Regions from separate parts of the Sporofaciens sp. JLR.KK001 genome, predicted to be linked through region 2. Evidence: predicted binding sites of a transcription regulator. Region 2 holds the regulator's gene; each other region holds the start of a gene.
What was found. Region 2 encodes HrcA, which represses chaperone genes, less so after heat shock. Its sites were predicted from a motif close to TGTTAGCACTCNNNNNNNNNGAGTGCTAACA; they were not measured.
Positions count from the first base shown of each region.

Region 1: the regulator HrcA is predicted to act here: its motif matches at 1,768-1,798, upstream of VSQ62_RS18705 (co-chaperone GroES).
Region 3: the regulator HrcA is predicted to act here: its motif matches at 2,308-2,338, upstream of clpB (ATP-dependent chaperone ClpB).

Region 1 is NZ_JAYMNO010000001.1:3,660,622-3,664,460, reverse strand. Features, by position in the region: gene topA (type I DNA topoisomerase) at 1-475, shown strand, start outside; gene codY (GTP-sensing pleiotropic transcriptional regulator CodY) at 554-1,336, shown strand; gene VSQ62_RS18710 (hypothetical protein) at 1,439-1,714, shown strand; gene VSQ62_RS18705 (co-chaperone GroES) at 1,830-2,114, shown strand; gene groL (chaperonin GroEL) at 2,202-3,827, shown strand.
Region 2 is NZ_JAYMNO010000001.1:3,329,488-3,333,326, forward strand. Features, by position in the region: gene dnaK (molecular chaperone DnaK) at 1-1,284, opposite strand, end outside; gene grpE (nucleotide exchange factor GrpE) at 1,297-1,995, opposite strand; gene hrcA (heat-inducible transcriptional repressor HrcA) at 2,014-3,057, opposite strand; gene VSQ62_RS17190 (hypothetical protein) at 3,295-3,588, opposite strand; gene VSQ62_RS17195 (hypothetical protein) at 3,637-3,828, opposite strand.
Region 3 is NZ_JAYMNO010000001.1:997,921-1,001,759, reverse strand. Features, by position in the region: gene clpB (ATP-dependent chaperone ClpB) at 1-2,238, opposite strand, end outside; gene VSQ62_RS05445 (hypothetical protein) at 2,435-2,632, opposite strand; gene VSQ62_RS05440 (sensor histidine kinase) at 3,091-3,839, shown strand, end outside.

The DNA of each region.
Region 1 (3,839 bases), 330 kb from region 2:
CGGCGTCGCCGAAGGGAAGGTCCACTGGAAGACGATCATAGAGAACTTTTATCCGGATCTTGAGGCAGCGGTAGAGAAGGCGGAAGAAGAGCAGGAGCAGGTGAAGATCGAGGATGAGGTCACAGATGTGATCTGCGACCAGTGCGGACGGAATATGGTCATCAAATACGGGCCCCACGGGCGTTTCCTTGCCTGTCCGGGATTCCCTGAGTGCAGGAACACGAAGCCGTATCTCGAGAAGATCGGGGTCGCCTGTCCGGTGTGCGGCAAGGACGTGGTGATACGCAAGACGAAGAAAGGAAGAAAGTATTACGGATGCGAGGATAATCCGGAATGTGAATTTATGTCCTGGCAGAAGCCTTCAACGAAGAAGTGTCCGCGGTGCGGCAGCTATATGGTGGAGAAGGGCAGTAAGCTTCTCTGCGGCGATGAGAAATGTGGTTATGTAGAGAATATGGAGAAAAAAGAGAAATAGGAATAAAATATTTACGAAATTAATTGAAAAAAAAGAAATTGTATGATAATATTACTTCCAAAGGACGGAGGATTGCCAATGAGTGTACAATTATTAGATAAAACCAGAAAAATCAATAAATTACTGCACAATAACAATTCAAGTAAGGTAGTATTTACTGATATCTGCGAGGTACTTACTGAGATCTTGGATTCCAATGTGCTTGTTGTCAGTAAGAAGGGGAAGGTGCTGGGCGGAAGCAAGTGTGATGCGGTACCTTATATCCGGGAGCTGATCGAACAGGAGGTTGGCCGGCATATTGACGGTATGCTGAATGAACGGCTGTTAAGTATCCTGTCCACGAAGGAGAATGTGAATCTGCAGACATTAGGCTTCTCAGAGGAGGCTGTTGCGGGATATCAGGCGATCATTACGCCGATTGATATCGCAGGCGAGCGTCTCGGCACATTATTTATCTACAAGAAGGAACAGATGTATGAGATTGATGATATCATACTGAGCGAATATGGGACGACGGTTGTGGGCTTAGAGATGCTCCGGTCCGTGAATGAGGAGAACGCGGAGGAGACCAGGAAGGAGCATATCGTGCAGTCGGCGATCAGTACCCTGTCCTATTCAGAGCTAGAGGCGATCATCCATATTTTTGAAGAATTAGACGGGACGGAAGGGATCCTTGTTGCCAGCAAGATTGCCGACAGAGTAGGGATCACCAGGTCGGTCATTGTCAACGCCCTCAGGAAGTTTGAGAGTGCGGGCGTTATTGAGTCGCGTTCTTCCGGTATGAAGGGAACCTATATTAAGGTTGTGAATGATTATGTATTCACTGAATTGGAGCATATCAAGGCAGAGCGTATGAAATGATCTGTAACAATAAGGGTATCGGGGAACTGATACCCTTATCTGTGATTGGAGAGCAGAAGGGAATGTGACAGCATGTATGAGGGATGCCGGGCGGATATCAGAATGAACCGTATGGTACTCAAAGAAGGCAGGTTTGATGAGAAAGTCCATCGCTGCAGTATTATCACGTATAAGCCGGAAGAAGAAAGCATATACTTGATAGCGGAGGATACGGATATTACGGAATTTTCACTGGACGGGAACTATGAGTGCAGGATCGACACACCGGAAGGTGAGATGGCGTGTATGGGCGCCGTTGTGGAGAGGTATTGGAATAAGTCTGGGAAGGTACTTAAGTTTAAGATCAAGAATGGATTTTATAAAAATCTTGTAAACTAAATATAAAGTGTGTTGACAAAGTCGGAAGAGAGTGCTATTTTATATCTAGAGTCTTTTAGCACTCTCTTTTTATGAGTGCTAACAAAATTGTAATTATTAAAGGAGGCATAAATTTATGAAGTTAGTACCATTAGGAGACAGAGTTGTATTAAAGCAGTTGGTTGCAGAGGAAACCACGAAGTCAGGGATCGTGATTCCCGGACAGTCCAAGGAAAAGCCGCAGCAGGCAGAGGTTATCGCTGTTGGGCCGGGCGGAACCGTAGACGGCAAGGAAGTGAAGATGAATGTAGCAGTCGGACAGCAGGTGATCTATTCCAAATATTCTGGAACAACCGTAGAGATCGATGATGAAGAATATATCATCGTAAAGCAGGATGACATTCTTGCAATCTGCGAGTAGACGTCTGACCATCATGATTTAGAATATTACAGATAGAAGATACAGTTAGATCATTCAATAATTTAGATTATAGGAGGCATAATAATTATGGCAAAGGAGATCAAATACGGCGCAGAGGCAAGAAGCGCACTTGAATCAGGAGTAAATCAACTGGCAGATACAGTCAGGGTAACACTTGGACCTAAGGGACGCAACGTTGTCCTGGACAAATCTTTCGGCGCACCGCTTATCACGAATGACGGTGTGACGATCGCGAAAGAGATCGAGCTTGAGGATGCATTTGAGAACATGGGTGCACAGCTTATCAAGGAAGTTGCATCTAAGACCAATGATGTTGCCGGTGACGGAACAACGACAGCGACAGTTCTTGCACAGGCTATGGTGCATGAGGGTATGAAGAATCTGGCGGCAGGCGCGAACCCGATCATCCTGCGCAAGGGTATGAAGAAGGCTACAGATACGGCTGTAGATGCGATCGCGAAGATGTCAAGCAAGTTGAAAGATAAGGATCAGATTGCAAGAGTTGCTGCGATCTCTGCAGGTGATGACGAAGTGGGCGAGATGGTTGCAGACGCGATGGAGAAGGTTTCTAATGACGGAGTTATCACGATCGAAGAATCCAAGACCATGAAGACAGAGCTTGACCTGGTAGAAGGTATGCAGTTTGACCGCGGATATGTATCTGCGTATATGGCTACGGATATGGATAAGATGGAAGCAATCTTAGAGGATCCGTATATCCTGATCACAGACAAGAAAATCTCCAATATCCAGGACATTCTTCCGCTGTTAGAGCAGATCGTACAGTCCGGTGCAAGACTGCTGATCATCGCTGAGGACGTAGAGGGCGAGGCGCTCACCACATTGATCGTGAACAAGCTGCGCGGCACATTTAACGTAGCGGCAGTTAAAGCGCCTGGATACGGTGACAGAAGGAAAGAGATGCTTAAGGATATCGCGATCCTGACAGGCGGCCAGGTAGTATCAGACGAACTTGGAATGGATCTTAAGGAGACGACCATGGATCAGCTTGGACGTGCGAAGTCTGTGAAGATCCAGAAGGAGAACACCGTGATCGTTGACGGTCTGGGAGATAAGAAAGAGATCTCTGACCGTGTAGCGCAGATTAAGATGCAGATCGAAGAGACTACTTCTGATTTCGATAGAGAGAAGCTTCAGGAGAGGCTTGCGAAGCTGGCAGGCGGCGTAGCCGTGATTCGTGTAGGCGCGGCAACCGAGACAGAGATGAAGGAAGCGAAGCTTCGTATGGAAGATGCTCTTGCAGCTACAAGAGCGGCAGTAGAAGAGGGTATCATCGCCGGAGGCGGTTCTGCGTATATCCATGCTGCGAAGGAAGTTGCTAAACTTGCAGAAGAGCTTAACGGAGATGAGAAGACCGGCGCCAACGTAGTATTGAAGGCTCTGGAATCCCCGCTGTTCCACATTGCAGCCAACGCAGGCCTGGAAGGCTCCGTTATCATCAACAAGGTGAAAGAGTCTGCTCCTGGTTCAGGATTCGATGTGCTGACAGAGAATTATGTAGATATGGTTGAGAGCGGAATCCTTGATCCTGCTAAGGTTACAAGAAGCGCTCTGCAGAACGCGACAAGCGTTGCTTCTACATTGCTGACGACAGAATCTGTTGTTGCCAATATCAAGGAAGAGACTCCTGCAATGCCGGCAGGCGCAGGCGGCGGAATGGGTATGATGTAAGAATCATTAATT
Region 2 (3,839 bases):
TCCAAGGGACTTGTTATCTCTCGCGAACTGTCTCTCACCCTGTACAACATTGATATCAACCGCTGTCTGGTTATCTGCCGCCGTTGAGAAGATCTGGCTCTTCTTGGTCGGGATGGTGGTATTCCTCTCGATCAGCCTTGTAGCAACACCGCCCATAGTCTCGATGGACAATGACAATGGCGTTACGTCAAGAAGAAGGATATCTCCTGCACCCGCGTCTCCAGCAAGCTTGCCGCCCTGGACGGATGCGCCAAGCGCTACACACTCATCCGGATTCAGAGACTTGCTTGGCTCCTTGCCTGTCAGACGCTTCACTTCTTCCTGCACGGCCGGGATACGTGTGGAACCGCCGACCAGAAGTACCTGGCCAAGCTCGGATGCGTTGATCCCTGCATCGGATAATGCTCTCTTCACCGGCTCGGAGGTCTTCTCTACCAGGTCGTGTGTCAGCTCGTCGAATTTCGCTCTTGTCAGGTTCATATCGAAATGCTTCGGACCTTCAGCCGTTGCGGTAATGAACGGCAGGTTGATATTGGTCGTCGTTGCGGAAGACAGTTCCTTCTTCGCCTTCTCTGCCGCTTCTTTTAATCTCTGGAGCGCCATCTTATCTGTGGATAAGTCTACGCCCTCCTGCTTCTTGAATTCCGCGATCATATAGTCTGTGATCTTCTGGTCGAAATCATCTCCTCCAAGACGGTTGTTACCTGCTGTAGATAATACTTCGATCACGCCGTCGCCGATCTCGATGATGGATACGTCGAAGGTACCGCCGCCAAGGTCATATACCATGATCTTCTGTTCTTTCTCATTGTCAAGGCCGTATGCAAGGGCTGCAGCCGTAGGCTCGTTGATGATACGCTTCACATCAAGTCCGGCGATCTTACCCGCGTCCTTGGTTGCCTGACGCTGTGCGTCATTGAAATAAGCCGGTACGGTGATGACTGCTTCCGTCACCTTCTCACCCAGGTATCCTTCTGCGTCTGCTTTTAACTTCTGAAGGATCATAGCTGAGATCTCCTGCGGAGAATACTTCTTCTCGTCGATGGTTACTCTGTAATCGCTTCCCATCTCTCTCTTGATAGATGAGATGGTTCTCTCTGCGTTGGTTACTGCCTGACGCTTCGCAGGCTCGCCTACCAGACGCTCGCCCGTCTTAGAAAATGCTACTACAGACGGTGTGGTCCTTGCGCCCTCTGTATTGGCGATGACTGTTGGCTGGCCGCCTTCCATAACTGCTACACAACTGTTTGTCGTACCCAAATCAATTCCTATAATCTTGCCCATTGTTATTTCCTCCTAATTTGCTACTTTCACCATACTGTGTCTGACTACTGAATCGCGGTACATGTAACCCTTCTGGAATTCTTCGGCTATGATATTCTCGCCGAAGTTCTCATCCTCTACATGCATCACTGCGTTGTGGAAATCCGGATTGAACTCCTTGCCGACCGCTTCGATCGGTTTGACCTCCACACTCTCCAGCGTAGTCATCAACTGCTTATACACCTTCTCCATTCCCTGGATGAAGGGATCCTCCTTCTCCCCTTCCTTGACCGCTCCAAGCCCTCGCTCGAAATTGTCAACTACCGGAAGGATCTTATCTATGATATCTTTCGCACCTATCTCGTACATCTGGGACTTCTCCTTCTCTGTACGCTTGCGGAAGTTATCAAACTCTGCCATCTGCCGGGTAAGCCTGTCGGTAAGCTCCTCGATCTTCTCATCCTTCTTATCCTTCTTATTCTTCTTGCCAAACAGCTTCTTGCCGGACTTCTTATCATCCTTGCCGTCTGCATCGCCTTCCTCTGCCTCTTCCCCGGTATCCGTATCTTCCTGTGCTTCGGCATCTTCTGCCGTCTCTGCTTCGTCAACGGCTGTCTCTACCTGGGAGTCCGTCTCTTCTGTCTGGGACTCCTGCTCCTCTGCCGCCTTCTTCGCTTCCTCCACAGCCTCTTTTACCATCTCTTCCTGGCTTTTCTCCTTATGATTCTCCAAGGGTAATTCCACCTTTCTTTATTCTTTTTTATGAAACATCTGATCCAGCTCGTTCTGGAGCCGTTTCATTGATTTTAACACATGTTCATAATCCATTCTCTTTGGTCCGATAATACCTATCGTTCCCTTCATGCCGTCGCCTAATTCATACGTTGCGGTAACGACACTGCAGTCTTTCATGGTCTGGACCGGAGTCTCATCCCCGATGTACACCTGAATCCCGGTATTGTCCTCCTTCGCCAACGTCTGTGTCACCAGCTCTGTCAATTGCTGCTTTTCTTCGAATGCATTGATGATCTCCTGCGCACTCTGATTATCGCTTAGCTCCGGGTATTTGAAAATATTCGTCGCGCCGCTTGTATAGATCTGCATATCTTCCTCGACCTGAATCGCATCCGCCACCGCATCCAGAACGTTGCTGATCACACTGCTGTGTATCCCCGCCTGTTCCTTAAGCCGCGCGATCAATCCCAGATTGATCTCCTCGATCGACATACCGTTCAGCGTCGTGTTGAGCAACATGTTAAGCTTCAGCAGGTTCTCATTGCTGAGCGGCTCCTCTACATCGATGATCTTGTTCTTGATCACATTGCCGCCAAGCACAATCACCGCGATCACCTGTTCTTCGTCTACCATAGATAACTGAATGAACTTGATCTTGTTCGAATTGTTCATCGGAGTGGAAACCATGGTCGCGTAATTCGTATTGCTTGCCAGAACCCTCGCCGCCTGCTTAAGAAGCTGTTCCATCTTGTCTGCCTTATCAAGCATCTGCTCCTGCATCTCGGATAGCTCCTGCTCCTTCTCCTCCATCAGCATATCTACATATAGTCTGTAGCCTTTATCCGAAGGAATACGTCCGGCTGACGTATGAGGCTGCAGGATATATCCCAGCTCTTCTAAGTCGGCCATCTCATTGCGGATTGTTGCAGAACTAAGATTCAGATCTGTGTACTTAGAGATCGTCCTGGAACCGACCGGTTCGCCGGTTTCAAGATAATTCTTGATGACTGCATGCAGAATCTTCATCTTACGGTCGCTAAGCCCGTGTTCTGTTACCATCTATCCTCCTCCTTTCGGATTCATCTGTTAGCACTCTATAATTTTGAGTGCTAACATCTTCGACTATTAATGTATCACTACCTATTTCTTTTGTCAACACTCTTTATATTTTTTTTATAGCTTTTCAATAACCATTTTAGAAAAATGCATGTTTTGTAAATTTTATAAAGTGTATAAATCAGCATTGAAAAATGCCCCATACCTTCTACCGGTTCGGGGCATCTTCATTCCTGCCTATTAACTTAACTCGATCTTCGCTGCTTCCTCCGGCTTGAACTCGTTCTCCAGGTCATAGATATTATGTCCCGTAGACTCTCCTAATACTCGTCCTTCCAGAGAATAACAACGGATGAACCTCTTCACGTCAATGCTAGACCAGTGCTCCACATCCCAGCTCATATAGCCGTCCGCATCCGACTTCTTTTCCTTCAGATAGAGATCCACCTGACGACCATCCCGCATAATATCGATCAAGCCCTTGGTTCCATTGACCTCTACCTCTTCCTTCTTCACTGAATCATACACTTTCATAATTATTCCCTTCCTGTCCTGGCAACTTTCAATGTCAAGATAAATAAGCTATTCTTTAATCTTATCGATATCTGTCAGATTAACGCCCAATGAAGTCAAAACTGCCTTTAATGATAAATAATCGTCCTTCAATCCCTCATATGTTTCAACCGCATTTTCCTTTTTGGCATTCTTCATATGAGCCTGAATCTTTTGGAATTGATCAACTACATCTTTAACAATCTCTCCATTACTTGGCATATACTCACCAC
Region 3 (3,839 bases), 2.3 Mb from region 2:
ATCATCCATCACAAGCTTCTGACTCTCTTCGCTGATATTGCCCTGCTCGTCAATTCCGTCTAACAGATAGGATGAACCGATATTCGAGGTCATGATCAGAATCGTATTCTTGAAATCCACCGTGCGTCCCTGGGAATCTGTGATCCGCCCGTCATCCAACACCTGCAGAAGGACATTGAACACATCCGGGTGGGCCTTCTCCACCTCGTCAAAGAGCACCACCGAATAAGGCTTCCTGCGGACTGCTTCCGTCAGTTGTCCGCCTTCATCATATCCCACATATCCCGGAGGCGCTCCGATCAGCCTGGATACCGAATATTTCTCCATATACTCGCTCATATCGATACGGACCATGTTGCTCTCATCATCAAACAGATTCTCAGCAAGCGCTTTTGCAAGCTCCGTCTTCCCCACGCCCGTAGGACCAAGGAACAGGAAGGAACCGATCGGCTTGGTCGGATCCTTGATCCCCGCCTTGGAGCGGATGATGGCTTCCGTTACCAATTCTACTCCTTCGTCCTGGCCGATCACACGCTTATGAAGCTCCTCCGCCAGATGAAGGGTCTTGCTCCGCTCACTCTCGTTGAGCTTCGTAACCGGAATACCAGTCCAACGCGACACGATCTTGCCGATCTCATCATCCGTCACGCTCTCATGCACCAGAGACTTGTCTTCATCCTTCACCTTCGCTTCCTGCTCTTCTAACTGCTTCAAAAGCTGCGGCAGCCTTCCGTACTGCAGCTCCGCTGCTCTGTTCAGGTCGTAAGACTGCTGGGCCTTCTCAATATCCTTATTCACCTGCTCGATCTCTTCCCGGATCTTCTGCACACGCTCCACATCGACTTTCTCATTGTCCCACTGCGCCTTCTTTCCGGCAAATTCTTCCCTGTACTCTGCCAACTCCTGCTGCAGATGTTCCAGACGTTCTCTGCTTAAACGGTCGTCCTCCTTCTTAAGCGCCGCCTCCTCGATCTCCATCTGCATGATCCTCCTCTGCAGCTCATCCAATTCCGCCGGCATAGAATCAAGCTCCGTCTTAATCAGCGCACACGCCTCGTCCACCAGATCGATCGCCTTATCCGGCAAAAAACGATCTGAAATGTAACGCTGTGACAGTGTGGCAGCCGCAACCAGCGCGCTGTCCGTAATCTTCACGCCATGAAAGACCTCATATCGCTCCTTCAATCCCCGTAATATAGAGATTGCGTCTTCCACCGTCGGCTCCTCTACCATAACCGGCTGGAAACGGCGCTCTAAGGCCGCGTCCTTCTCAATATACTGACGGTATTCATCCAGCGTCGTCGCACCGATACAGTGAAGCTCTCCTCTTGCGAGCATAGGCTTCAGCATATTGCCCGCATCCATGGCCCCGTCTGTCTTGCCTGCGCCTACGATCGTATGAAGCTCGTCGATAAAGAGAATGATCCTCCCGTCGCTGTTCTTCACATCCTCAAGCACTGCTTTCAGACGCTCCTCGAATTCTCCGCGGTATTTGGCTCCTGCCACCAGGGCGCCCATATCCAATGAAAATATGGTCTTATCCTTAAGACCTTCCGGCACGTCGCCACGGACGATCCTCTGCGCCAGACCTTCCACGACCGCCGTCTTGCCGACGCCCGGCTCCCCTATGAGGACCGGATTATTCTTCGTCTTCCTGGAAAGGATCCGAATCACATTGCGGATCTCCGAGTCACGCCCGATCACAGGGTCTAACTTCTGCTCCCGCGCCCGCTCTACAAGATCTGAGCCGTATTTATTAAGCGTATCGTAGGTGTCTTCCGGATTGTCGCTGGTCACACGCTGATTGCCTCTGACCGTAGACAAGGCTTTGAGAAAATCATCCCTCTTGATCCCCATTTCCCGGAAGATCGTCTTAAGCTCCTTATTCGGATGCTTCATCAGAGACAGGAACAGATGCTCTACCGATACATACTCGTCTCCCATCTGCTTCGCCTCGTCCTCCGCATGGATCAGCGCCTTGTTAAGATCCTGGCCCACAAACTGCTGCCCGCCCTGCACCTTCGTGCGCTTGCGCAATGCTTCCTCTGTACGGTTCACGATAATGTCCTTGTCAATCCCCATCTTCTCCATAAGCTTCAGGATCAGGCTGTCGTCCTGGGTAAGAAGCGCATACAGAAGATGCTCCTGCTCGATCTCCTGATTGCCGTATTCCATTGCTGTACGCTCACAGTCCTGGACTGCCTGGATAGACTTCTGCGTAAATTTATTTATATTCATAGTTACAGCCTCCTTTTAAAAATGCTGAATAGGTAGTTGTTCTATTTACGATATAACAATAACGCATTTTATTAGCCAAGTCAATGGGTGAGTGCTGAAATTGTATGAAAATTTTGTTAAGTCTTTTTAGGCGCAGCAAATCAGCCCACCAATACTCCGTTATTTATGTGGTGGGCGCTTGTAAAATGATTATTCGTTATTTTTCATTCTCATCATCTTTATTTTTTTCATTCTTAATCAATCCACGATAAAACAGCATGGCACAAACTGCTGATATCGTACCTGTCGCTGTCTGGTCTAAGTGAATGTTATGCATATTGCAAAATATACTGATAATCATTAAAGTAATCAATACCACTGCTGCTACAGCAGCCCCTTTTAATAAATGCTTCATAGCTTCCTGCTTCCTTTCCAACAATAAATTCATTTACCATGGAGGTAGTATACCAAAGAAAACGGCAATTTTTTCAAAACAGTCATAAAATGCCCTAATTCATGAATAAGTGCGTTTTTCTTTTCACAAAACACTCGCTTATTCGTCATTTTTGCAAGAGGACGGTTGATATAAAGAATGGTATAAAGTATAATTAGGAAGGTGTTAGTCAATAACTGTGTTGGTAACTCTGTTTGGCGGTTTATGCAATCACTTGAACCTCTATATTTATGAATATTTTGGGTTTACCAACATCTATATATAGTGCTATAAATGTTACCAACACACTTGTTGACTAACACCATTAGGAAAGTAAATATCGTAAGAAGGAATATATTGAAATGCTGCTTTCTTTTTTTCGGCTTTCCCTTGCTATTCGCAATGTATGGCCCCAACATATGAACATCAAAGCGTTTAGTGTGCTTTATATACTGCTGTTGGCTGCCGGAATGCCTGTAACGCTCTTCGCCTGTGTTCCATACGGTCTGTTCGGTATTCTGGCGGCGGTATGTATTTATGGATTGGTTACCTGCCGGGACACCGCACCACAGAATGTTTTTATGGGCATGACCGGATGTGTGCTTGCCGTTATGACAGAGAATTTGTTGTCAATTTTTCTTTATACACTGATTCCCTCACCTTTATCAAATCAGTGGTATTTTTCTTTCGGCGTCAGTTTGATTTATATTTTTCTGTTTTATTGGATCACGCTGCTTTTCGGCAAGCTGCTGAAAAAGATATTCCTATCTGGCAAGGGCATTTTGCGCCTTTCGCAGACATGGTATGTGATAGACGCTGCATTACTGCTCCTTATAACCATCTATCTGTTTGATAATTTGATTCCAGGCCAGAACGGTTCTATCGGCAGAATGATCTACAATAACGTCTTACACATTTCAGGGTATCTGCTTGTGATGTGTTTTTTACTTCTGTCTATGCGCCGCTCCTATCTGGAACAGATACAGGCCGAAGCAAAGCAGAAAGCCCTGCAGGACTTACAGAGCTACACTCAGAATTTAGAAGCTATGTATAACGGCCTGCGTTCCTTTAAGCATGATTATGTTAATATTCTGCTCTCTCTTTCCGGTTATATTGAAGATGGTGATATGGATAGATTAAAATTCTTTTTTGAAAGCAAAATCTTCCCAACGAAGAATCTGATTACGAA